Regions from separate parts of the Marinobacterium sp. xm-g-48 genome, predicted to be linked through region 3. Evidence: predicted binding sites of a transcription regulator. Region 3 holds the regulator's gene; each other region holds the start of a gene.

Region 1 (5,575 bases), on a different contig from region 3:
CTTAGATCAGCATAAAGAGTCCGTAAAACAGGCTGCTTTGGCAGACCTGCTGCTACTCACCAAAGGGGATATGACCGATAAAGTGGCAAAAGAGGCGTTAATCAGCCGACTTACCCAAATCAATCCCAGTGCGCGTAAGCTTGAGGTGGCCAGCGGTAAAGCAGACCCTAATCAGCTGCTCAACCTAGGATTGTTCACTACTGAGGGCAAACTAACCGATGTAGAGGCCTGGTTAAAAGAGGAGGCTTATTCTGAACAACATGATCACCACCATGACCATGATTGCCATCAGCATGGCTGCGATCATGATCATGCCAAACGTCATGGTGACAACATCGAATCCTTCTGCCTGACCGTTGAAAAGCCGATTAGCAAAGAAGCGCTTCAAGATTGGATGCAGTTATTAATGAGTCTAGTCGGCAGCAACATCCTACGTATCAAAGGCCTACTAAATATTGAAGGCGTTGCAGAACCCCTAGTCATTCATGGGGTACAGCAACTGTTTCACCCACCCGTTCCTCTACCAGCCTGGCCAAACGATGATCAGCGAACACGATTAGTGTTTATCACGCAAAACGTCAGCAAAGAGTTTATCGAGAACACGTTTAAGGAGCTGATTGATATTGCGGAGCCGTAAAGTAAAAACCCCATGAAATAACGACATTTCATGGGGTTTTTCAGTTAATCGCGACCTCTTCGAGATCGCTCCTACTGTTTATACTGCAGGTTCTACCACTAACTCTGGGTGGCGAAGCATGTTGTTTGTAAGGCGGACAATCGCATAAATCGTCGCGGCCTGAATCAAGAACATAACCCCGATACCCAACCAGTAGACTAAGCCAAACTTAGCGACAATGCCGTTGCCGACAATCGCAACGTGCCACCAGAAAAGGTTCAGCACAAAGAAGGCAACACCTGGGCAGACCAGACCAAAGGCAACTGGGCTGTGCTCACCTCCGTGCAGATACTTGTCTAGGTAACCATTCAACTTCATGACACGGTACCCAACCATCAAGATCACGGCTTGCAGGGCAACCATCAACGTCATCATTTGGAAGTTATCGCCAGCATCCAATGCACCACCGGTTAGGTGAGCAATGCCATGTTCCATACGTAACCACTCAATACCGAGCAGTGTCACAATCGGTACCAACATCCAAAGACTTGGCGTCGCTTGCTCTTGTAGACCATGCTGCATCATCGCATTGACGCCCGACACCAAAACGACCAGAACAACCAACACTGCGGCGATTAAGAACAGGTAAGAGAACACCGCGGCAATTGTAATAACAGCGGGAATGTGTGACATCGCTGCAGGCGCCGCAAAGCCGACCGATAGCATCGAAAAGGTAAAGGCCGCCATCAAAGGTGAAAGGTGGTTGTGCTCTTCACTGCGGTAACCCCCCTGCGTCAACATGCGACCCAAGTAACGTCCGTACATTTTTAGCGCGTAGTAACCGATGATCAAAAAGGCGATCAGCGCGCCGGGGAACATCCACTCAATAATCGTCCATAGACCCGGAACAAATAGCGCACCCGATACAAACATCACGTTCACTGTCATGGAGAAGGTCAGAGGCAAGGCCATCATTTGAACTTCAGCGGGTGAGTTCAAAATCTTCTCGTGGGCGTCAGTGCCTTTAACTGCGTTGTATTCGCGGATATTCCAAACCAACAGCGCAATGTGCAACAAGCCAAAAATAACGACACCGGCAATAGCAAAAACGATAATCAATGGCATTGGAATACCACTGGCAATGTCAGCACTCCAGGCACTCGTCCAGTGGTCCCAAGTTGGCATAGGGTAACCCTTATGCGGAACCATCCACATTAGGTACATAAAAAATGCCACTGACATACCGCCAGCGCCAAGTGCAGCTAAGAAAAAGCTAGGATGCCAAGGCTGAGTTGAGTCTCTTCTGAACATGGGAGATCTCCTAATTAGTTAAACCATAATGTATTAGACTTTTCTAATATATTAACAAATCATTAAATTAGCAATATCTAATATAGATATTAATCATCCCCTTTTGATTTATCGCAAAAGCCTATAAATCCGGTTGCGGATTCTCAATGCGACGATCACTGCATGAATAGATACTGCTCGCCAAGCTGGTCGAGATGACTCGACCATTGAGCGGGGAGGTACTCCCCAAAACGTATCGTCTTCAAGGGGAATTATTCAATGGAGATGCTAGGACTCTATCCAGTCTGGTTTGAGCCGACACTCGGTTCAGGTTGGATCATCGGTATCATTGCGACCATACACGTTCTGTTTTCACACACATCTGTGGGTGCAGCACTGGTCTTCTCTTACCTTGCGGTGGTCGCTTACCGTAAGAACCGCCCAGAGCTTCTCGACTACATTCGTCGTTACGGCCTGTTTCTTTTGGTCTTCTCTTATGTCTTAGGTTCGATTACCGGACCAGGCATCTGGTTCTCAACTACGGTCGGCAGTCCGCGTGGTATCTCTGCACTGATTCATAGCTTTGTCTGGAAGTGGGCAACCGAGTGGGTCTTCTTTGTCATCGAGGTCATCGGTGTCTACATGATCGTCTACTTGGTGAATAAGGTGGATCAGAAAACACACCTGCGCATCAGTATCATCTTTGGCCTAGCCTCTTACACCACCATGCTAATCATTATCGGTATTCTGTCGTTCATGCTGATGCCTGGTAATGAAAACTGGTACACCGAAGGCGGTTACTTGAACGGTTTCTATGGCGCCAACACCTTTGCGCAATTGGCTATGCGAACGGCGTTTATGTTCACCATGACAGCGGTAGTCGGAGGCATTGTTGCCTCTTCAATTAAAGATATCGATTTCCGCAAAGAGATGGTTCGTCGTCTGGCGATTCTAGGTTTGGTTGCGACTGCAGCCGGTCTTGGTCTATTCAAATGGTACCTATCAACGATTCCAGCGACCGCTGAATTGGTGATGGAGAATCGTCTACCGGAGTACTTCACACCCGCTCTAATCTCTGTAATGGGCGGCATCATGGCCTACTTCGCAGCCACTCTGGCCGCACCAAAGCTGCTAAAACCAGCCATTGCGGGCGTCATGACGGTCGTCATTTTGGTGTTCGGACTTTGGCCAGAAGAGGTTGCGCGTGAGTCGATTCGTAAGCCTTATGTTGCAGGTGGATACGTCTACTCTAACCAGGTTATTGGTCGTGATGTTCCGGGGCTTGGTATTCACAGTGAGATCCCGACCATTGAAGAGCATGGCTTCACTAACGCTCTAATCTTCCTTCCCGAAGAGCTTCGCACGGTGACTGATTCTAATAAAGAGGCGGTTGGTCAAGCTCTGGCGTTGAACACCTGTTCAAACTGTCACTCACTGACCGATACAGGGATTCGCCCACTGGCAAATTACTTTGGTGACGACTCAAGCGAGTCGGATATTGCGGCCTACCTAAGAGCTGCACTGTCGAGTGGTACAACGCTCTACATGCCACAAATTCCACTTCAACAAGATGAAGCAGTGGCCTTGGCTAGCTTTATTCGTCAGTTGAAAGATCAATCTATTGCTGTCGCGGCTGATCAGGGTAATCCGATCACTGTGTCTCAGTCTCACTAAGGAGTATCACGATGAATGTAGACTCTTTATACGCACTTCGTGATGTGGCCGGGGTTCCCTCACATCCGATTCTATTTTTAGTGTTAGGTGTCGTCACCTTTGCACTTCATATGTTTGCGGTTCACGTTATGTTGGGCGGTGCAGCGCTGACTATTCGTGGTGCATTAAGCCAAGACAGTTACTGGCGTCAGCTTGCTAATGCCATGCTATCGACCGCAAAAATTGCGGTGTCGGTTGCTGTGGTTATCGGCGTTGCGCCACTACTGTTTGTGCAGGTGATCTATGATCCTTTCTGGTACACCTCTAATGTGCTGTCCGCTTGGTGGGTTATTGGATTCATTATCATACTGTCAGTCGCTTATCTGTTGATCTACCTCTTCTACTTTAAAAATGAAGATCTGACGCAGAATAAGACGAAATGTCCTGGCAGCATGATTCTATCGCTCGCACTGTTCATTGTTGTGGGTCTGATTATGCACACCCTAACCAACCAGATGCTCTCCCCTGATCAGTGGATGGAGTGGTATGCACCGCAGGGGCAGATCGATGCCAGCGGTACTCAGCTTCACTCAATCAACTGGGCGCGTTTCATCTTTATGATTGCTCTAGCAGCACCGGTAACCGGCGCATGGCTTTACGGCTACCGCCACTACATCAGCGTTCGTCCTGGTAGCGACTCGGGTTACCTTGAGTTTGTTCATAATCTGGCGCGTAAACTGCTTGCTCAAGGCTCTGTGGTATCGATTCTTATTGGTGCAATCTGGATGGTTAGCCTGCCAGAGAACCAAATTGAGTTTTTAACCAACCCGATGCTCTACATCACAGCCCTAGCATTGATCGCTTTAGCGATGGTGCCGACTCTGTTTGGCAGCAAAATTAACAACGGCTACACCGCCTACTGGTTAGTAGCGGTCGCCTTTGTAGTGATCGCACTGGTCGCGGTTGATCGTGAAATCATTCGCTGGGTTGCCCTAGTCGTTGAGTCTGGCTACAACCCAATGGACTACCCAATTAACATGGATTGGTACAGCACCATTCTGTTCTTCGCGACTTTCGCAGTTGTCGGTGGCATGGCCTGCACCTACCTAATCACGGTTGCATGGCAGGCGGGACAAACAGAAGGCACCTACACACCATCTGTGGCTATCTCTCGCCTGGGTAACTGGACCATTTACATCATCTTAATCTGGATCGTGCACTACTTTGCCGTCGGATTCTGGGTATGGGCACAGTAAGGAGATGACGATGAAAAAAGTAATGATTTTAAGCGCCCTACTCCTATCCACTTCAGCTTTTGCCGATGAGCGAGCGGAAATTATGGCGAACCCCTGCGCTGTGTGCCACGGCACCAATGGACAGGTTGAAAATTCAGCGTTCATGCCGTTAGCAGGAATGAGTGCCGAGACCTTTGTTAAAACCATGTTGGATTTCCGGACAGGTGAACGCGACTCTACTCTGATGAGAGGTCTTGCTCTTGCATACAGTGACGATGAGATCGCAGCAATGGGTAAATACTTTGAATCACTTGAAGTTGGAGGTGAACAATGATTTCACGTAGAGACTTCCTTGGCATGGCTTTGACTGCTGGTGCAGCAGGTCTGCTGCCACTAAATGCGCACGCTGCAACCGGTAAAGTTGTCGTTATTGGTGGCGGTGTCGGCGGTGCAACCTTCGCTAAATATATGAAGATGAAGGCACCTCAAATTGAGGTCACCATAATTGAGCAAAATCCAATTTACATTCGCCCGTACGGATCCTCTGAAGTGCTCAATGGACACATTGATATGTCTGATCTCGAGGTCAGCTATGATGCTTTAAGAATCAAATACGGCGTCAACGTTGTGATCGATAAAGCAGTTGGACTGGATGCCGATAAACGCATTGTCACAACCGCTTCGGGAGCAAACTTCCCATATGATCGTTTAGTTGTCTCACCTGGTATAGAGCTGCTGTACGAGCGCCTAGACGGCTATTCTCGGGAGATAGCAGAGACTA
Region 2 (5,575 bases), 370 kb from region 3:
AATAGCTGACACGAACGATATTGCCAGAGCGCAACACACGAACCTTATCGCCCGGTCTGAAGAAGAGATTGTTCTGCACACCCTGGACGATGGAGATGCGACCACCCTTATCCATTAACAACTGAATCTCTTGCCCTTGAGTTTGTGAGCTGTTCTCTTGGATTTTAGAACCAGCAATACCGCCGGCTACTGCACCCAAGACCGTCGCAATAGATGATCCTTTACCGCCACCAATGGTTGAGCCTGCAATACCACCGACAATAGCACCAGCACCCACACCAACAGGATTGTTAGGATCACCATTAATGATCACCGGTGTCACCTGCTCGACAGTCGCGTACTCAACCGTCTGAACCTGGCGTGCATCGGCAGCGGTGTAGGCTGTTCCTTGCAGGTTCTGCTGCATACAACCAGTTAATGCAACTGCGGCCACTGCACCAATCAACACTCTATTCATTCGCATAACAGACTCCCAATCGTTATTGATAGATTAAGCTTAGACAGAAAGCACGAATTCTGCATTAAAAAATGGCGAGTCGATCAACAAACCAGATCATTCCCATGATACCGATCACCAGTGAAGCCGGAACCACAACAATACGGTGGTAGAGTTTCTCTGAGCTAAACCAGTAAGCGACACCAAAATAGGCAATCAACACCACGGCGAGCTGGCCCAACTCAACGCCAACATTAAAGGCTAATAACGCAGCTACAAAATCATCCGTCGGCATCCCAAACTCCGACAGCATGGTGGCAAAGCCGAGACCATGAAGCAGACCGAAACCGAACACGACGGGAAGACGGAAACGATTAATTTTGGATGAGAAGAGATTCTCTATAGCAACGTAGGCGATCGATAACGCAACCAGAGGCTCTACGATACGAGGCGAGATCGAAATAATCTCCAAAGTACCCATTGCCAAGGTAATCGAGTGGGCAATGGTAAACATCGTAATCTGTAGGGCAATCGGCTTTAAACGACGACTCAGTAGGAAGATACCCAGCACGAACAGGATGTGATCCAACCCTTTGGGAAGAATGTGCTGAAAACCACCTAGGGTGTAAGTTTTCACCACCTGCGCAAAACTCGGTTTGGCAAACACCTCATTCAGCATGAACGGTTCAGTTGGCTTATCCTCTTTTACCCACTGGTGTGACGACCAGTGCCACTCGTTATTGGCCTCATCTACCTGTCTGACTCGAGTCGCATGATCGCCAAACGCCATGGGGTAGTACCAGGTTAGACTTTGAGTCTCCCGGGGGATTCGCCCTTTCAAGATAATCACACTATTGCGAGGCACCTTGGTATAGCCTGGGGGTGGCACGACTAGCTCTTTTAGCTGCAACTCAGCGGGCGTTCCATCAAGCTTCAACTCAACACCCTCTAGGAGCGTCGGCATGAACTTTTTAAACTCCGCCTCAAGCTCTGCCGACTCCATTGCACGGTAATGGTCGTATTGATCTGAGTTAGGCGCCTCTTGAGTGTTTCGATACTGTCCATTGATACCGGTCAGAAGTGCTTCGAGGCTGGCACGGATCTCAATCTCTACCACTTCAGTCGTATTTGCAGAGATCTCTATCAATGCAGGCTTCACAACATCAGCCCTAACTGGGTAGAATAAGGATGTAACTAATGTGCATATAACGAAAATGCCTGGAATTAGTCTCACTGGTATGTCTCTAGTAATAAGCATGCGTGCTTTTGGTGGATTTCAGCCTGTGGGCCCTTTAAGAAGAGTGGGAAACTAAGATAACTATGAATCGTCGTCAACTATTGAAGGCTATGGCCGCCGCTGCTGCAGCAGGAAGCCTACCAGCAATTTACACTTCTCGCGCGCTAGCAAGCAACACTGCTCCAAGCGGATTTTATGATGTTCCAATGGAAGGTGATGTTCGTATCCTTCACATTACAGACGTTCACGGCCAGCTAAAGCCTGTCTACTTCCGTGAGCCAAACGTCAACCTTGGTGTCGGTGATGCATTTGGTCGTCCACCACACGTTGTCGGCAAAAATTTCCTTAAGGAGATGGGTCTTTCAGAGAACTCTCCTGAAGCTTACGCATACACCTACCTTAACTTCCTAGAAGAAGCTAAGAAGTACGGTCGTACGGGCGGTTTCGCACACGTTAAAACACTTCTAGATCGTCTACGCGATCAAGCGGGCGGACGCCAAAACACACTAACCCTTGATGGTGGTGACCTATGGCAGGGATCGGGTACTTCACTGTGGACACGTGGTGTCGACATGGTTGAGGCATCTAACATTCTTGGCATCGACGTTATGGTTGGTCACTGGGAGTTCACCTACCGTGAAGAGGAAGTTCTTTCGAACGTTGCTCTGTTCAAAGGTGACTTCATCGGTCAGAACGTTAAAGTACTAGAAGACTCACTGTTTGGTGATGAGTACTACGAAATGGTTGAGCGTTTCGATGGCCGTGGTCTGTACGACGAAGATACGGGTCATGCGTTCCAGCCATACGTGATTAAAGAGATCAACGGCAAGCGTATCGCTGTAGTAGGCCAAGCCTTCCCACGTACCTCAAACGCCAACCCTAAAGAGTTCTTCCCAGACTGGTCTTTCGGTCTTCGTGAACCAGAGATGATCGAGCTTGTTCAGCAGATCCGTGAAGAGGAGCAGCCAGACGCGGTTGTTCTTGTATCGCACAACGGTATGGACGTCGACATCAAGATGGCTGAACGTGTTCCTGGCCTGAATGCTGTATTCGGCGGTCACACTCACGATGGTGTTCCACAACCGATCAAAGTTAAGAACGTTGACGGTGGCGAATGTTGGGTAACCAACGCAGGTTCAAACGGTAAGTTTGTCGGCTGTATGGACTTCTCGATCGAAGATGGCCAGATCACCAACATGACTTACAAACAGCTACCTGTTATCTCTGATTGGCTTGAAGCTGACGGTGAGATGGAAGCGTACATCAACCAGATGCGCCAAGGTCGTTACGATGAGAACATCATCGAAGCGCGTAACAAGAAGTGGCAGAACAACCCAATCCGTGTCGGCAAAACCTTCGAAGAGATTCTTCAAGAGAAACTGGCTAAAGCGGATCGTACTCTTTACCGTCGCGGTAACTTCATGGGCACTTGGGACCAAGTTATCTGTAACGCACTTCGTTGGGAGTACAAGGCAGACATCGCACTATCAGCCGGCGTTCGTTGGGGTACCACTACTCTAGAGGGTGAGTGGATCACAATGGAAGATGTCATGAGCCAGTGTGCAACAACCTACTCTGAAACTTACGTTCAAGAGATGACTGGTAAAGCGATCAAAGAGATGCTTGAAGGCGTTGCCGACAACCTATTCGATCCAGATCCATACCTACAATCAGGTGGCGACATGGTTCGCGTGGGTGGTCTTGACTACACCATCGATCCAACCAAACCACTTGGCCAGCGTATCTCTGAAGTACGCCTAGACAACGGTGAAGTGATTGCTGATGACAAGAACTACAGCGTCTCTGGTTGGGCAACTGTTAACCGCACACCAGAGGGTCGACTACTCTGGGATATCATTGCTGACTACCTAAAAGCAGAACGCGATGAGAACATGGTGATCAAACTACCTAAGGTGAACAACCCTAAAGTGGTGGGTGTCTCTGACAACCCAGGTTTCGCTGACTACCCAGGTGATTGGGCATAACAGCCTACCCCATTAAAAAACCCGCCTAGTGCGGGTTTTTTATTGCTATGAGAAACCTGGACAAATAGCAGTTCAGAATATCGCGACCTTTTTAAGATCGCTCCAACAAAAAATTGAAGCAAAAAAAACCCGCCTAAAAAGACGGGTAACGTTCAAGCAACGAAAGGACAATGAAAAGGGTTAACCCTGAAGCATTTTGAAAAGCTCATCTTTCAGTTCAAGACGACGCTTTTTAAGTTCCTCTTCACGACTGGTCGTGGTCGGTTCAACTTCAGCTGCAGCAAGCTCAGCCTGCTTAGTAATTTCGTGGTACTCATCAAACAGACGAGAGAAGTGGTTGTTTGATGTTTTAAGCTCATGAATACGTTCGCGGTACTCTGGAAGTTCATGAACTAGATCGTGGTGTTCTCCGATCATTTTTTACTCCTAATTCCATACAGTGTTGATGGTTCTAATATGCCCTACTCTTCTCCATCGTCCATTGATTGAAATCAATTAAAACGAATCTCTCTGAACAATGGACTTAACAGACGTTTACCTGTACCTTTTTCGATCCTTTTTTGGCGATCAACTACACTTTTAAGATTATGGAAACTCTTTCACTCCAACCTCGCGATTTTGCAAACGGTGACGTTCAACTGCCAGGCTCAAAAAGCCTATCAAACCGAATTCTTCTTCTAGCTGCACTGGCGGAAGGTGAAACCAAGGTAACCAACCTGCTAGACAGCGCAGACGTTACCCACATGCTGAATGCACTAAAAACGTTGGGTGTCTCTTATGAGCTAGCTGATGATCGTCGCTCGTGCGTTGTCACCGGTGTGGCAGGTCCTTTCAAGCAGCAAAGTGCTGAGATGTTCCTGGGCAACGCCGGTACTGCAATGCGCCCACTAACCGCCGCACTGTGCCTTGGTTTAGGTGAGTTCACACTGACCGGTGAACCTCGCATGTACGAGCGTCCTATCGAGGACTTGGTTGATGCTCTGCGTCAAATTGGCGCTGATATTGAGTACCTAAAAGATGAAGGCTACCCGCCACTAAAGATTAACGCTCAACAGCTAAAAGGCGGACGAGTATCGATTCGAGGCAACATCTCGAGCCAATTCTTGACTGCGCTACTGATGGCCGCTCCAATGGCACAGCAGGATCTAGAGATCGTTGTCGATGGCGAGCTGGTCTCTAAGCCTTACATCGATATCACCCTGCACTCGATGAAGCTGTTTGGTGTTGAGGTCGAGAACAACAACTACCAGAGCTTTGTCGTTAGAGCCGGACAGACTTACCAGTCGCCCGGTGAAGTGATGGTTGAAGGTGATGCCTCATCAGCCTCCTACTTCCTAGCTGCAGCGGCTATTGCTGGCGGAACGATTCGCGTCTACGGCGTCGGTTCTGAATCGGTACAAGGCGACAAAGCCTTCGCTGAAGTGCTCGGTAAGATGGGTGCTAAGGTCACTTATGGCCCAACTTGGGTAGAGGTCTCTAAAGGCGAACTGAACGGTGTAGACCTGGATCTGAACGCCATTCCCGATGCTGCAATGACGATTGCCACAACCGCCCTGTTCGCAAAAGGCCCTACAGCCATTCGTAATGTCTACAACTGGCGCGTCAAAGAGACCGATCGCCTAGCCGCAATGGCAACCGAACTGCGTAAAGTGGGTGCGGAAGTGGTGGAAGGCGAAGATTTCATCGAGATTACACCACCAGCCGAAATCCAGAGCGCCGCGATCGATACCTACGACGACCACCGCATGGCCATGTGCTTCTCACTCGCCTCGTTCGGCAACAGCGAGATCATCATCAATGACCCGGGCTGTACCAGCAAAACCTTCCCAGAGTATTTTGATCTGTTTGCTGAGGTTACGAAGTAACCTGCCCTTTAGGTGGTGACTGGCTTTCAGCCTGTCACCCGCAAGTAGGCTT
Region 3 (5,575 bases):
GCTCAGAGCACCCCATCGCGTCCGCTTTTGCTCCCTACTTTGAATACTCTGTTGAAGAGGCCACTAACCATGTGGGTAGAGGCGTAGAGGGAACGATTAACGGAAACACCTATCGTATTGGTAAACCCGGGTTTGTATCCGAACTCTTTGGAAACCAACCTCCCACTCACCCAGAAGGGACAGGGATTTTTCTTCTGATGGGTAATAGCTCCGGCCCTCTCGCCTGGTTTTCGATTGACGATCAACTTCGACCTGAGGCTATTGAAGCGGTTAAGCAGATCCAAGCATTGGGATTACCTGTTGGCATGCTAACCGGTGATCGCGAAGCGAATGCACAACGCATCGCCTCTGAGTTAGGGATCGATCATGTTGAAGCGCACTTGTCGCCAGAAGATAAGCTAGCTCGTGTAAAGGCGATGCAAAACAACGGTGAACGCATCCTGATGATTGGCGATGGTATCAACGACATTCCCGTTCTGTCCGGTGCGCAGACCTCTATTGCGATGAACGGCGCGACAGACCTTGCCAAAACATCCTCTGATGCTGTGTTGGTCAGCTCTGATCTAAGACGCATCCCTGGCTCCCTTAACATGGCTCGTAAAACACGAAACATCATTCGTCAAAATATTGGCTGGGCTTTGTTATACAACCTAATCGCGCTACCCTTAGCAGCAAGTGGTTTTATTGCCCCCTGGATGGCGGCTATTGGCATGTCCCTTAGCTCGCTGATTGTTGTCGGCAATGCCCTTCGTCTAACCAAACAGCTGTAGGTTTTTATGGAAATCGTCTATTTACTTATCCCTGTCGCGATCATCTTGGTAGCCTTTGCGACCTGGGCTTTCTTCTACAGCGTTAATTCTGGTCAATTTGATGACCTAGAGTCCCCTGCTCATCGCATTCTATACGACGATGATGAAGATATGATTCCTGAAGACGCGCGCGTCAAAAAAGAGCCTGAAGCTCCATCCTCTGAAACACCAAAAGATTGAGCATGCTGCCCGCCTCTCTTAGCTTCACCTCGGCATTCATCATTGGCCTTCTTGGCACAACACACTGCCTAGCCATGTGTGGTGGACTTGCCTCGAGTCTCAGTATAGGTGGAACAGGTCGAGCCAACTCCCTATTAGGTCTGTTTAGCTACAATCTTGGACGTATCGCTAGCTACTGTGCAGCGGGTGCCATTCTTGGTCTGTTAGGTGCAACCCTACAACAGACAGAGATAGCCTTTGCGCTACGCTGGATTGCAGGCCTTCTACTGATCAGCATGGGCCTCTACATCGCACAGTGGTGGTTTGGCCTAACGAAACTGGAACAGGCTGGCTCGCTATTGTGGAAACAGATAGCGCCTCTTCTTAAACCCTTTATGCCTGCCGACACCCCGTTTAAAGCCTTAGTACTGGGCATTGGCTGGGGCTGGCTACCTTGCGGTCTGGTCTACAGCACCTTAATCTGGTCATCGGCCGCCGGTAGCGTTGCAGAGAGCACTCTACTCATGCTGGGCTTTGGCTTGGGCACTTTGCCAGCCATGCTCGCCACTGGGCTACTGGCTAAACAACTACGCGAGCTGGTCGCCCACACATTGGTGCGCAAACTCTCGGGGCTACTGTTGATACTGATGGGCATTTGGACACTGCTAAGCGCGTAGCGGTTGACCCGTATCAACACATAACTCCCTATTATTGCTTAATATTCTGACATCTGAAGATTAAGGAATATTACTGTGCTGCAACAGACCAACATCCAGTGGGATACCGACCTGATTCGCCGTTATGATTTAGCAGGTCCTCGCTACACCTCTTACCCAACCGCACTGCAATTTACTGACACCCCAGACAGTGTCAAAACGCTCTCTAAAGCGATCAGTGAGCGCGACAGTCGTAAGCCTTTATCACTCTATATTCACATCCCCTTCTGTGCGCACGTCTGCTACTACTGCGGATGCAACAAGGTGGTCACAAAAGATCGCTCCCGTGCAGAACCCTACCTTCAGACGCTGTTAAAAGAGATTAAACTGCGTAGCACTGAACTGGGCAGTGACGTTCAAGTGGATCAGCTTCACTGGGGCGGCGGCACACCCACCTTCATTGATGATGAGCAGACCGCTCGTTTAATGCAGGCGCTAAAAGAGGCCTTTAAACTGCGTGATGACGATCAAGGTGACTACGCCATTGAGATCGATCCTCGTGAAATGACTAAAGACCGCTTAAAGCTGCTGCGTGAATTGGGTTTCAACCGCATCAGCATAGGGGTTCAGGATGTTAACGAAGCGGTTCAAATCAAGGTAAACCGCGTGCAATCCCTAGAGATGACAACGGACCTGCTTAAAGAGGCGCGTGAACTGGGCTTTCGCTCAATCAACGTTGATCTAATCTATGGCTTGCCGCTGCAAACTGAAGAGAGCTTTGCCGAGACCTTGGACCGAATTCTAGAGCTACGACCCGATCGTCTCTCGGTATTTAACTATGCTCACCTACCCGAGCGCTTTAAACCACAGCGTCGTATCAATGCCGATGAGTTACCCGACGCGCTCACTAAACTTGCGATTCACCATCAAAGTATTGAGAAGCTGACGGCAGCGGGCTACCGCAACATTGGTATGGATCACTTTGCTCTGCCAGACGACACACTGACACAACACCAAGATGATGGAACGCTGCACCGTAACTTCCAGGGCTATACCACTCACTCACAGTGTGACTTGATTGGTTTGGGCGTCTCATCGATTAGTCAGATTGGCGATTACTACCTACAGAACAGCCCTAACATTGAGCGCTACACGCAAGATATTGAATCTCAGGGCTCAGCATTAACCAAAGAGTACTGCCTCAATGAGGATGACAAAATTCGCAGAGCGGTGATTACCCGCCTGATCTGTGACTTCCAACTCGATTTTGCCGATCAATCCAAAGCGCTCAATATCGACTTTAAAGAGTATTTTGCTAACGAATTAAAACTGCTTGAGCCGATGGCACAGGATGGCCTGATTCATTTAAGAGAGGATGGAATGGATGTCACCGCCGCTGGGCGTTTGTTGATTCGTCGAATCTGCATGACCTTTGATGCCTATATCGATCACTCAGAACAGCGATTTTCTAAAATCATCTAATCCGATTTTGCACAGTAAATTTCACTAAAAGTGGACCGTTAAAAAGTCCACTTTTTTATCTAAATTGACTTGGGTCAATAAAGCGCTTTTGGATATACTGTCAGGCAACTAAGGAGCCCTTATGTCTGACACCAAAAACATCAAACTCGCCAGCATCGGCCAGGTAAGCTGTAACACCTGCAGCTTGAGTACACTCTGCTTGCCTGTCTCTCTAAACGACGAAGAGGCGCTTCGCCTCGACGATATCGTTGATAAGAGCAAACCACTTCACAAGGGCGACTTCCTGTTTAGACAGGGTGAAGAGTTCACGTCACTGTTCGCCATTCGTGCGGGGTCGTTAAAAACTTACTCTGTAAACCCTGAGGGAGAAGAGCAGATCAACGGTTTCTACTTCCCAGGTGAACTGGTTGGCCTAGCCGGATTCGATTCAGGCAGCTACCCAATGTCGGCTAAGATGCTTGAGACGACCACTGTCTGTGAGATCCCTTTCTCACGCTTGGACGATCTGGCAGGTCAAATGCCAGAGCTGCGTCGTTCTGTGATGCGCTCTATGAGCCACGAGATCAGCGATGACCAACAGATGATGATGCTGCTCTCTAAAAAGACGGCGGAACAACGTATCGCAACCTTTATTTTCAAGCTGTCGCAACGTTATGCCCTGCGTGGCTACTCTGCACAATCCTTCCGACTTTCGATGTCACGTAACGAAATAGGCAACTACCTTGGCCTAGCGGTCGAGACGGTCAGTCGAATCTTTACACGCTTCTCTTCACAAGAGCTGATTCGTGTTGAAGGTAAAGAGCTGGAAATTCTTGATCAAGCAGCGCTGCTGGATGCGGCTGGTGAAGCACCCAGCCCAGAGTGCAATCAACACCACGGTTAAATAAGGATCTTTAATGTCTTACGACGAGCACTATGTAAAATCGGTTGTCCGCTCTATTCCAGATTGGCCAGAGCCTGGCATTCTGTTCCGTGATATTACGCCGATTTTTCAAGATCCACGTGCCTCTCGCATGGTCGCAAACGCCTTTATTGATCGTTACATGCAGATGGATATTACCCACATAGCCTGTATCGATGCTCGAGGTTTTCTATTTGGTGCGATTATTGCGCACCAGCTGAACAAGCCTCTGATTTTGGTTCGTAAAAAAGGCAAGTTGCCCGGTGAAACGATTCACCAAGACTATACGCTAGAGTACGGCACAGCCTCCGTGGAGATTCAGAAGGATGCCGTTACCGCTGGCGACAAAGTGGTATTGATCGATGACCTTATTGCCACTGGGGGCACAGCACTGGCGGCCTGCACACTGATCAACGGTCTAGGGGCTAGCGTTGTTGAGGTAGCAGCGCTGATTGACCTGCCAGACCTTAACGGATCACAAAAAATCCAAGACACCGGCGTCCCCGTATACTGCTTACTGGCCTACGACGGTCTCTAATAGAAACCGAGGTTTAGCCACCTCGGTTTTTTTATACCTAGAAACGATAAAAATTTTAAGTTTAATGGAGTTTTAAATGCTTCGACTATCGACCACCCTACTCGCTGCATCACTTATGGCAGCAACTGCACAGGCTGAACAGGTTCAGATTCCTTTTGAGGGTTTAACACTCAACGGCAATCTTGAACTGGCTGCTGATAAATCCTTAGCAGACGGTGTCCTAATGCTGACGCACGGCACCCTGGCTCACAACGAGATGGAGATCATCAGCTACGTGCAGGAACAGATGGTCGATTACGGCATCTCTACTTTAGCCATCAACCTAAGTTATGGATTGGATAACCGCGAATCAGCGATGTACGACTGTACCGTTCCGGCTCAACACACCATGCAGCAAGCACTGGCTGAAATGGATGCTTGGCAGACTTGGCTGGATGGACAGGGCGCAGGCGATCGTTGGGTAATGGGTCACTCACGTGGCGGCAACCAGACGGCTCAATTTGCTGCAGCTAACCAAGATAAGATCAAAGGCCAAGTTCTATTAGCACCTGCAACTTGGGACTACGGCAAGACGTTAGAGGGTTATGGCAAACGCTATGAAACGCCCATCGAGCCGATTCTAGAGAAAGCTAAGGGCATGGACCCTAAAGCGATAATCGATGGCATCAGCGTCATCTACTGTGAGAACAGCGGTGCGTCGGCTGAAGCCGTCCTAAGCTACTACGGCAACTACCCAGAGTACGACACACCCACAGTGTTAAAAGAGACGAACATCCCTACTCTAGTCATCGCAGGCAGCTTGGATACCGTGGTTGCAGATCTTCCTGAAAAGATGGAAAGTATCGACAAAGAGAACATTGAACTAGTAGTCGTTGAGGATGCAGATCACTTCTTCTTAGATCTGTTTGCCGACGAGGCGGTGGAATATGCGGTCGATTTTATCGAAAACCTGTAGCGCACTTCTTCTCAGCTTGGGCCTTATGATAAGCGCCCAAGCCGAGGTAAAGCTTGAGACAGCTACGGATCTTCA
Region 4 (5,575 bases), on a different contig from region 3:
GATTAATCGTCTGCGCGCTGCTCCTCTTCAGCATCCAACCACATCGCGTTGATGATGCCGAAGCTGCAGGCTAGGAGTACGCCAAGGATCCAAGCAAAATACCACATCTTCTTAATCTCCTAGTAGTTTGAAACGCTGTTTTGTTCGATGAACTCAGGTTCAATTCGACGCCACATTTTGTAGTAGCCCCAGAAGGTGTAACCCAAAATGATCGGTACAAAGAACAGAGCCACCCAGAACATGATCTCAAGTGTCAGTTCACTCGACGTCGCATCCCACAGCGTTAGAGCGCTGGCTAGATCAGTCGATGAAGGCATCACGAATGGGAATAGGGTGAAACCGGTCATAAGAATGATCGCTGCGATCGCCAGTGAGCTCAACGTAAAGGCAAAACCACTTTTACCCGCTTTAGCCATTAAGCTTGTTAGCAGAGGGAGTGCCACAGATGCCGCTACCAATGTCCAAAGGATTGGGTAATCGGTGTAGTTACCGAACCAGTTGTCAGTGGTCGTTACGGTTTTGCTCAACGGGTTAGAAGGAGCATCACCCACGACAGTAGAGCTGATTTCGTAACCAGGAATACCGTAGTACAACCATGCACCCGCAACCGCTAAGAGTACCGTTAGAACCGGACCTAGCAGAGTTGCCATAGTTTGAGCGCGGCCTTGAACCTCACCGCCGGCACGCATCTGCAACCAAGTTGCACCCTGCAGAGCAAGCATTACCACGCTGGCTAGGCCACAGACAATGGCGAATGGGTTCAACAGAGCCCAGAAAGAACCGGTGTAGATTGGGCGGGTAAACTCGTCAAAGTAGAAGGGCACGCCTAAGAATAGGTTGCCGAATGCCACACCAAAGACCAGTGATGGAACAAACGAGCCCACTGCCAGTGCATAGTCCCAGTTGCGACGCCAAGCGACAGAGTCCTTCTTAGAGCGGTACTCAAATCCGACAGGACGGAAGAATAGTGCGAACAGTACCAGTAGCATGGCCCAGTAGAAGCCAGAGAATGCTGTTGCGTAAACCAGTGGCCAAGCGGCAAAGATGGCACCACCGGCAGTGATTAACCACACCTGGTTACCGTCCCAGTGAGGCCCGATGGTATTGATGATGACGCGGCGCTCAGTGTCCGTTTTACCCAATACAGGGATCATCATAGCAGTACCCAAATCCATGCCGTCTGCAATGGCAAAACCAATCAGCAGTACACCAACCAGCAGCCACCAAACAAGTCGAAGCGTTTCGTAATCAAACATCATTAAGCTCCTTGAGTCGCTGTGTTCTGTTCAAAGTGGTAACGGCCAGTCTGCAAGGCGCTTGGGCCTTTGCGGATGTATTTCACCATCAGGTAGATCTCGATGACCAAGAACAGAGTGTAGAGTCCAATAAAGCCCGCCAAGCTCATCCACAGATCCGTCTCAGTTAGGTGAGAGGTTGCGACATAGGTCGGAAGAATTTCACCGATCGCCCAAGGTTGACGGCCAAATTCAGCAACGAACCAACCCATCTCACTGGCAATCCAAGGAAGCGGTAGAGAGAGAAGTGCGAACCACTGCAACCAACGTGTCTGGTAAGCCTTACGCTTAGCGGTGTAGTAGAAGGCTAGGACAAATAGAAGCAGCATCGTAAAGCCTGCACCGACCATGACACGGAAGGTCCAGAACATCGGAGCCACCTGTGGAATGGTGTCCCGAGCCGCCAGTTTGATCTGCTCTTCGGTCGCGTCAACAACCGCCTGCGTGTAACGCTTCAACAGCAGACCGTAGCCCAGATCAACGCTGACTTTAGAGAACGCAGCACGATTTTCAGGAGTGTCTTCACCGTTACGCAGTTTCTCTAGAAGGCCATAAGCGACAATGCCGTTGCGAATGCGATCTTCAGCATGAGCCACTAGATCTTTAATACCGGTAACCTCCTCATCCAAGGAGCGGGTTGCAATTAGACCCAAGGCGCCCGGAATTTTCAGAGCGTAGTCAGTTGTCATGGTCTCTTCATTGGGAAGGCCGACAACGGTAAAGGCTGCAGGTGCTGGGTGTGTATCCCACTCCGCCTCGATCGCTGCCAATTTAACCTTCTGCACTTCGCCCACTTCGTAGCCAGATTCGTCACCTAACACGATGACAGAGATCGCAGAGGCTAAACCGAAGGCTGAAGCGATCGCGAATGAACGACGTGCAAATGGAATGTCACGGTTACGCAGCATGAAGTAGCTGCTGACGGCTAGAACGAAGATAGCGCCCGTTACATAACCTGCAGAGACAGTGTGAACAAACTTAACCTGCGCCACTGGGTTTAGCAGGACTTCCGCGAAGCTGTCCATCTCCATGCGCATGGTTTCAAAGTTGAAGTAGGCCCCAACAGGGTTCTGCATCCAACCGTTGGCGATCAAAATCCACAACGCAGAGAAGTTAGAGCCCAGTGCGACCAACCAGGTCACAGCAAGGTGCTGTACCTTGCTCAGGCGATCCCAACCGAAGAAGAACAGGCCGATCATAGTGGATTCAAGGAAGAAGGCTACCAGACCTTCAATCGCCAGCGGTGCACCAAAGACGTCGCCCACGTAGTGCGAGTAGTAGGCCCAGTTGGTTCCAAATTGGAACTCCATGGTCAAACCGGTGGTCACACCTAGCGCGAAGTTAATACCGAACAACTTACCCCAGAATTTGGTCATATCGCGGTAGATCTGCTTGCCGGTCATGACATAGACAGATTCCATGATGGCCAGCAGGAAGGATAGACCGAGGGTCAGTGGTACAAATAGAAAGTGATACATCGCGGTAATAGCAAACTGCCAACGCGATAGTTCCACAACCGATTCTGAAATCATCGGGGATGCCTCCAGTAGACAAATTAAGCACAAAAATTATGTGCACTGCACAAAGTTTCAGAATTGTAATCGGTTATATAGTCAAAAGTAATTGATATATATCTAAAGTCTTAACGATAAATGCTCACGACTAGTTGAGAAAATCTCAACCTTGGCAGCGGTTAGAGGGGCAGATGTTGACCGATTTTATGATCAGAACGCAGGGATCGCCGATCTTGAGGTTTAGATTGTTAAGGGAGCGTTTGGTGATGTGTGTTGAGACGATATCTGTTGCAATGCACACGTTAATAAGTACATCACTCGATGAAGTCGTTTCAATGGATTCAACCCTTCCGGAAACCTGATTCAAGGCAGAGATGCCTGCCACTTTTGCGGTCGATAGGATTAGATCGTTCGCGACCAGTTCAAGGCAGACCGCTGAACCTATGGGTGCATCAAGGGTCGGCACATAGAGTGTTTCGCTGGCCACTTGAAGCTCGGACAGTCCATCGGGGTGTTGTGCCACTAACTGGGTTGTCAGTGTCGACTTGATCGCACGATTGGCGGTTCGCGCGACCTTGCTGTTGGCCATCACCTCTCGCGCAGGCCCTTGAGTCACAATGCGGCCCTGCTCCAGTGCGATGACATGGTCAGCCAGCTCTAATACCTCTTCGGGTGAGTGGGTTACGTAGAGCATAGGAATACCCAATTCCCGGTTTAATTTTTTGAAGTAGGGGAGTAGCTCCGCTTTTCGGGCGCCATCGAGTGCTGCAAGGGGTTCATCGGCCAGAATAAGATCTGGTGCGCTTAATAACGCACGACCAATCGCAACACGCTGTTTTTCACCACCAGAGAGTGAATTTGGCGTTCGCCTAAGTAGGGGTTTTATACCTAAAAGTTCGACGATCTGGTAAAAATCGACGCTTTTGTCGACCTTATTGAAGCGTTTCGCGTAATTTAGATTCTGCTCTACTGTCAGATGTGGAAAGAGTCGGCTCTCTTGAAAAATGTAGCCAATGTTGCGTTGATAGGGCTTTAAGCTCGTGTTTGAAGCGCTATCAAATAACACCCGATCGGACAGAGTGACGCGGCCTTGGCTGTTGCTTTGCAAGCCGGCTATCGCATTGATTGTGGTGGTTTTCCCTGAACCTGACTCGCCAAATAGAACCGTGATGCCACTGGGGGCTTCAAAGGCTATATCAAGCGAGAAGTTTGGCATCGACTGCTGCAAAGTGACTGACAGTGTCATGACTGCAACCTCCGGCTCATACGACGTGACAGCCATTCAGAGGCAAGAAGTGCACTCATCGCAATGATAATAGAGATGATCACCAGTTTGGTCGCAGAGCTTTCACCACCGGGTACCTGAAGAAACGCATAGATAGCCGAAGGGAGTGTCTGAGTCTGACCTGGAATATTCGATACAAAGGTGATGGTGGCTCCAAACTCACCCATCGCTTTGGCAAAGCCCAGAACGGAGCCGGCGATCACACCAGGAAGCATTAAAGGTAGGGTGATGGTGATAAACACCCAGCGCCTTGAGGCACCCAGGGTTGCGGCCGCTTCCTCTAATTTAGGATCAATGGCTTCAATGGAGAGACGAATAGCGCGAACCAGTAATGGAAAAGCCATGATGGCTGCTGCTAATGCGGCACCGCTCCAGCGGAAAGCAAACTCAATTCCCCACTCAGCAAGGAATGATCCGACAGGCGTGCGTTTTCCGAAGGTCATTAACAGCAGATAACCCGTTACAACGGGCGGTAAGATCAAGGGTAGATGGACAATTCCGTTGAGAAGCTGTTTCCCTGCAAACTCCTTTTTCGCCAGAAGATAGGCAACGCCAATGGCCACAGGCAGGCTAAGCAGTGTTGCCCAAAAAGCTACCTTAATTGATAGGAGAACTGCCGCCCACTCGTTGGGGCCTAGCCAATCAGTCACGTTGTTGCGAATCCATTAAAAAGCCGTTGCGCTCTAGTATCGCCCTAGACTGCTCTGAGCGCAAAAACTCTAAAAATGCCGCGGTTGATTTATCACTCTCTGTAACAGCCGCAACCGGATATAGAATTCTGTCATGGGACTCTGTAGGGAAGGTGGCAGCTATTGAGACCTTGGGTTCAGCCACCGCATCCGAGTGATAGACGATCCCTAAAGGTGCTTCACCTGAAGCAACTAATGCAAGTGCAGACCGCACATTGTCTGATTGAGCGACTTGCTGCTTAAGGGGGTCCCAAAGATCAAAATAAGTAAGTGCTTGCTTACCGTAAATGCCAGCAGGTACAGATTCCACAAGACCCATGGCCAGGTATTCATTGTCCAGCCAATCGAGCAGTTCTTGCGACCTGGTGAGGGTGAGTTTTGCGTCTGGAGTATGACTTATCAGTACCAACTGATTACTGGCAAGGTTGAAGCGAGTCGGTTCATTAATTAGCGCCCTATCAGATAGGTAATCCATCCAGGCAGTGTTGGCAGAGATGAAAATATCGGCTGGTGCGCCCATCTCTATTTGACGTGCTAAGGTGGCAGACCCCGCATAAGAGACAACAATCGAGTCTGAATGGTCTGCCTCGTAATGTTCTGTGATCTCATCGATCGCATTTTTTAAGCTCGCTGCTGCAAACACAGTAAGTGTGTTTGCAACGGCTTGTGAGGATGCAAAAGCAGCCAGACTCAGCGTGAGTATTGATCTAAGTAGGACTGCTTTAAACTGCATAAGTTATGCGCTGATTCCGTATTCGTCACGGTAGGCTCGAATGGCCGTTAACTCAGCAT

The links. Region 3 encodes FNR, which switches genes on or off when oxygen is low (the NO sensors DNR and NnrR bind a similar motif). Its sites were predicted from a motif close to TTGATNTANATCAA; they were not measured.
Region 1: XMG48_RS10055 (cytochrome ubiquinol oxidase subunit I) is a predicted target of FNR. The motif match lies at 2,031-2,044, and genes of this name have one in related genera.
Region 2: XMG48_RS05745 (YdcH family protein) is a predicted target of FNR. The motif match lies at 4,140-4,153, and genes of this name have one in related genera.
Region 4: XMG48_RS10090 (cytochrome ubiquinol oxidase subunit I) is a predicted target of FNR. The motif match lies at 2,919-2,932, and genes of this name have one in related genera.

Annotation. Positions count from the first base shown of each region.
Region 1 covers NZ_WBYQ01000006.1:109,706-115,280, reverse strand. Annotated here, with positions in the region: gene XMG48_RS10065 (GTP-binding protein) at 1-637, shown strand, start outside; gene XMG48_RS10060 (hypothetical protein) at 716-1,927, opposite strand; gene XMG48_RS10055 (cytochrome ubiquinol oxidase subunit I) at 2,186-3,580, shown strand; gene XMG48_RS10050 (hypothetical protein) at 3,592-4,815, shown strand; gene XMG48_RS10045 (cytochrome C) at 4,826-5,128, shown strand; gene XMG48_RS10040 (NAD(P)/FAD-dependent oxidoreductase) at 5,125-5,575, shown strand, end outside.
Region 2 covers NZ_WBYQ01000002.1:382,142-387,716, forward strand. Annotated here, with positions in the region: gene XMG48_RS05730 (glycine zipper 2TM domain-containing protein) at 1-463, opposite strand, end outside; gene XMG48_RS12185 (HupE/UreJ family protein) at 522-1,595, opposite strand; gene XMG48_RS05740 (5'-nucleotidase C-terminal domain-containing protein) at 1,757-3,658, shown strand; gene XMG48_RS05745 (YdcH family protein) at 3,839-4,075, opposite strand; gene aroA (3-phosphoshikimate 1-carboxyvinyltransferase) at 4,246-5,523, shown strand.
Region 3 covers NZ_WBYQ01000002.1:13,427-19,001, reverse strand. Annotated here, with positions in the region: gene XMG48_RS04020 (heavy metal translocating P-type ATPase) at 1-770, shown strand, start outside; gene ccoS (cbb3-type cytochrome oxidase assembly protein CcoS) at 777-989, shown strand; gene XMG48_RS04010 (sulfite exporter TauE/SafE family protein) at 992-1,645, shown strand; gene hemN (oxygen-independent coproporphyrinogen III oxidase) at 1,721-3,106, shown strand; gene fnr (fumarate/nitrate reduction transcriptional regulator Fnr) at 3,228-3,989, shown strand; gene XMG48_RS03995 (adenine phosphoribosyltransferase) at 4,003-4,545, shown strand; gene XMG48_RS03990 (alpha/beta hydrolase) at 4,622-5,500, shown strand; gene XMG48_RS03985 (thioredoxin fold domain-containing protein) at 5,526-5,575, shown strand, end outside.
Region 4 covers NZ_WBYQ01000006.1:119,073-124,647, forward strand. Annotated here, with positions in the region: gene cydX (cytochrome bd-I oxidase subunit CydX) at 3-107, opposite strand; gene cydB (cytochrome d ubiquinol oxidase subunit II) at 120-1,256, opposite strand; gene XMG48_RS10090 (cytochrome ubiquinol oxidase subunit I) at 1,259-2,827, opposite strand; gene modC (molybdenum ABC transporter ATP-binding protein) at 2,973-4,055, opposite strand; gene modB (molybdate ABC transporter permease subunit) at 4,052-4,744, opposite strand; gene modA (molybdate ABC transporter substrate-binding protein) at 4,737-5,516, opposite strand; gene pyrE (orotate phosphoribosyltransferase) at 5,520-5,575, opposite strand, start outside.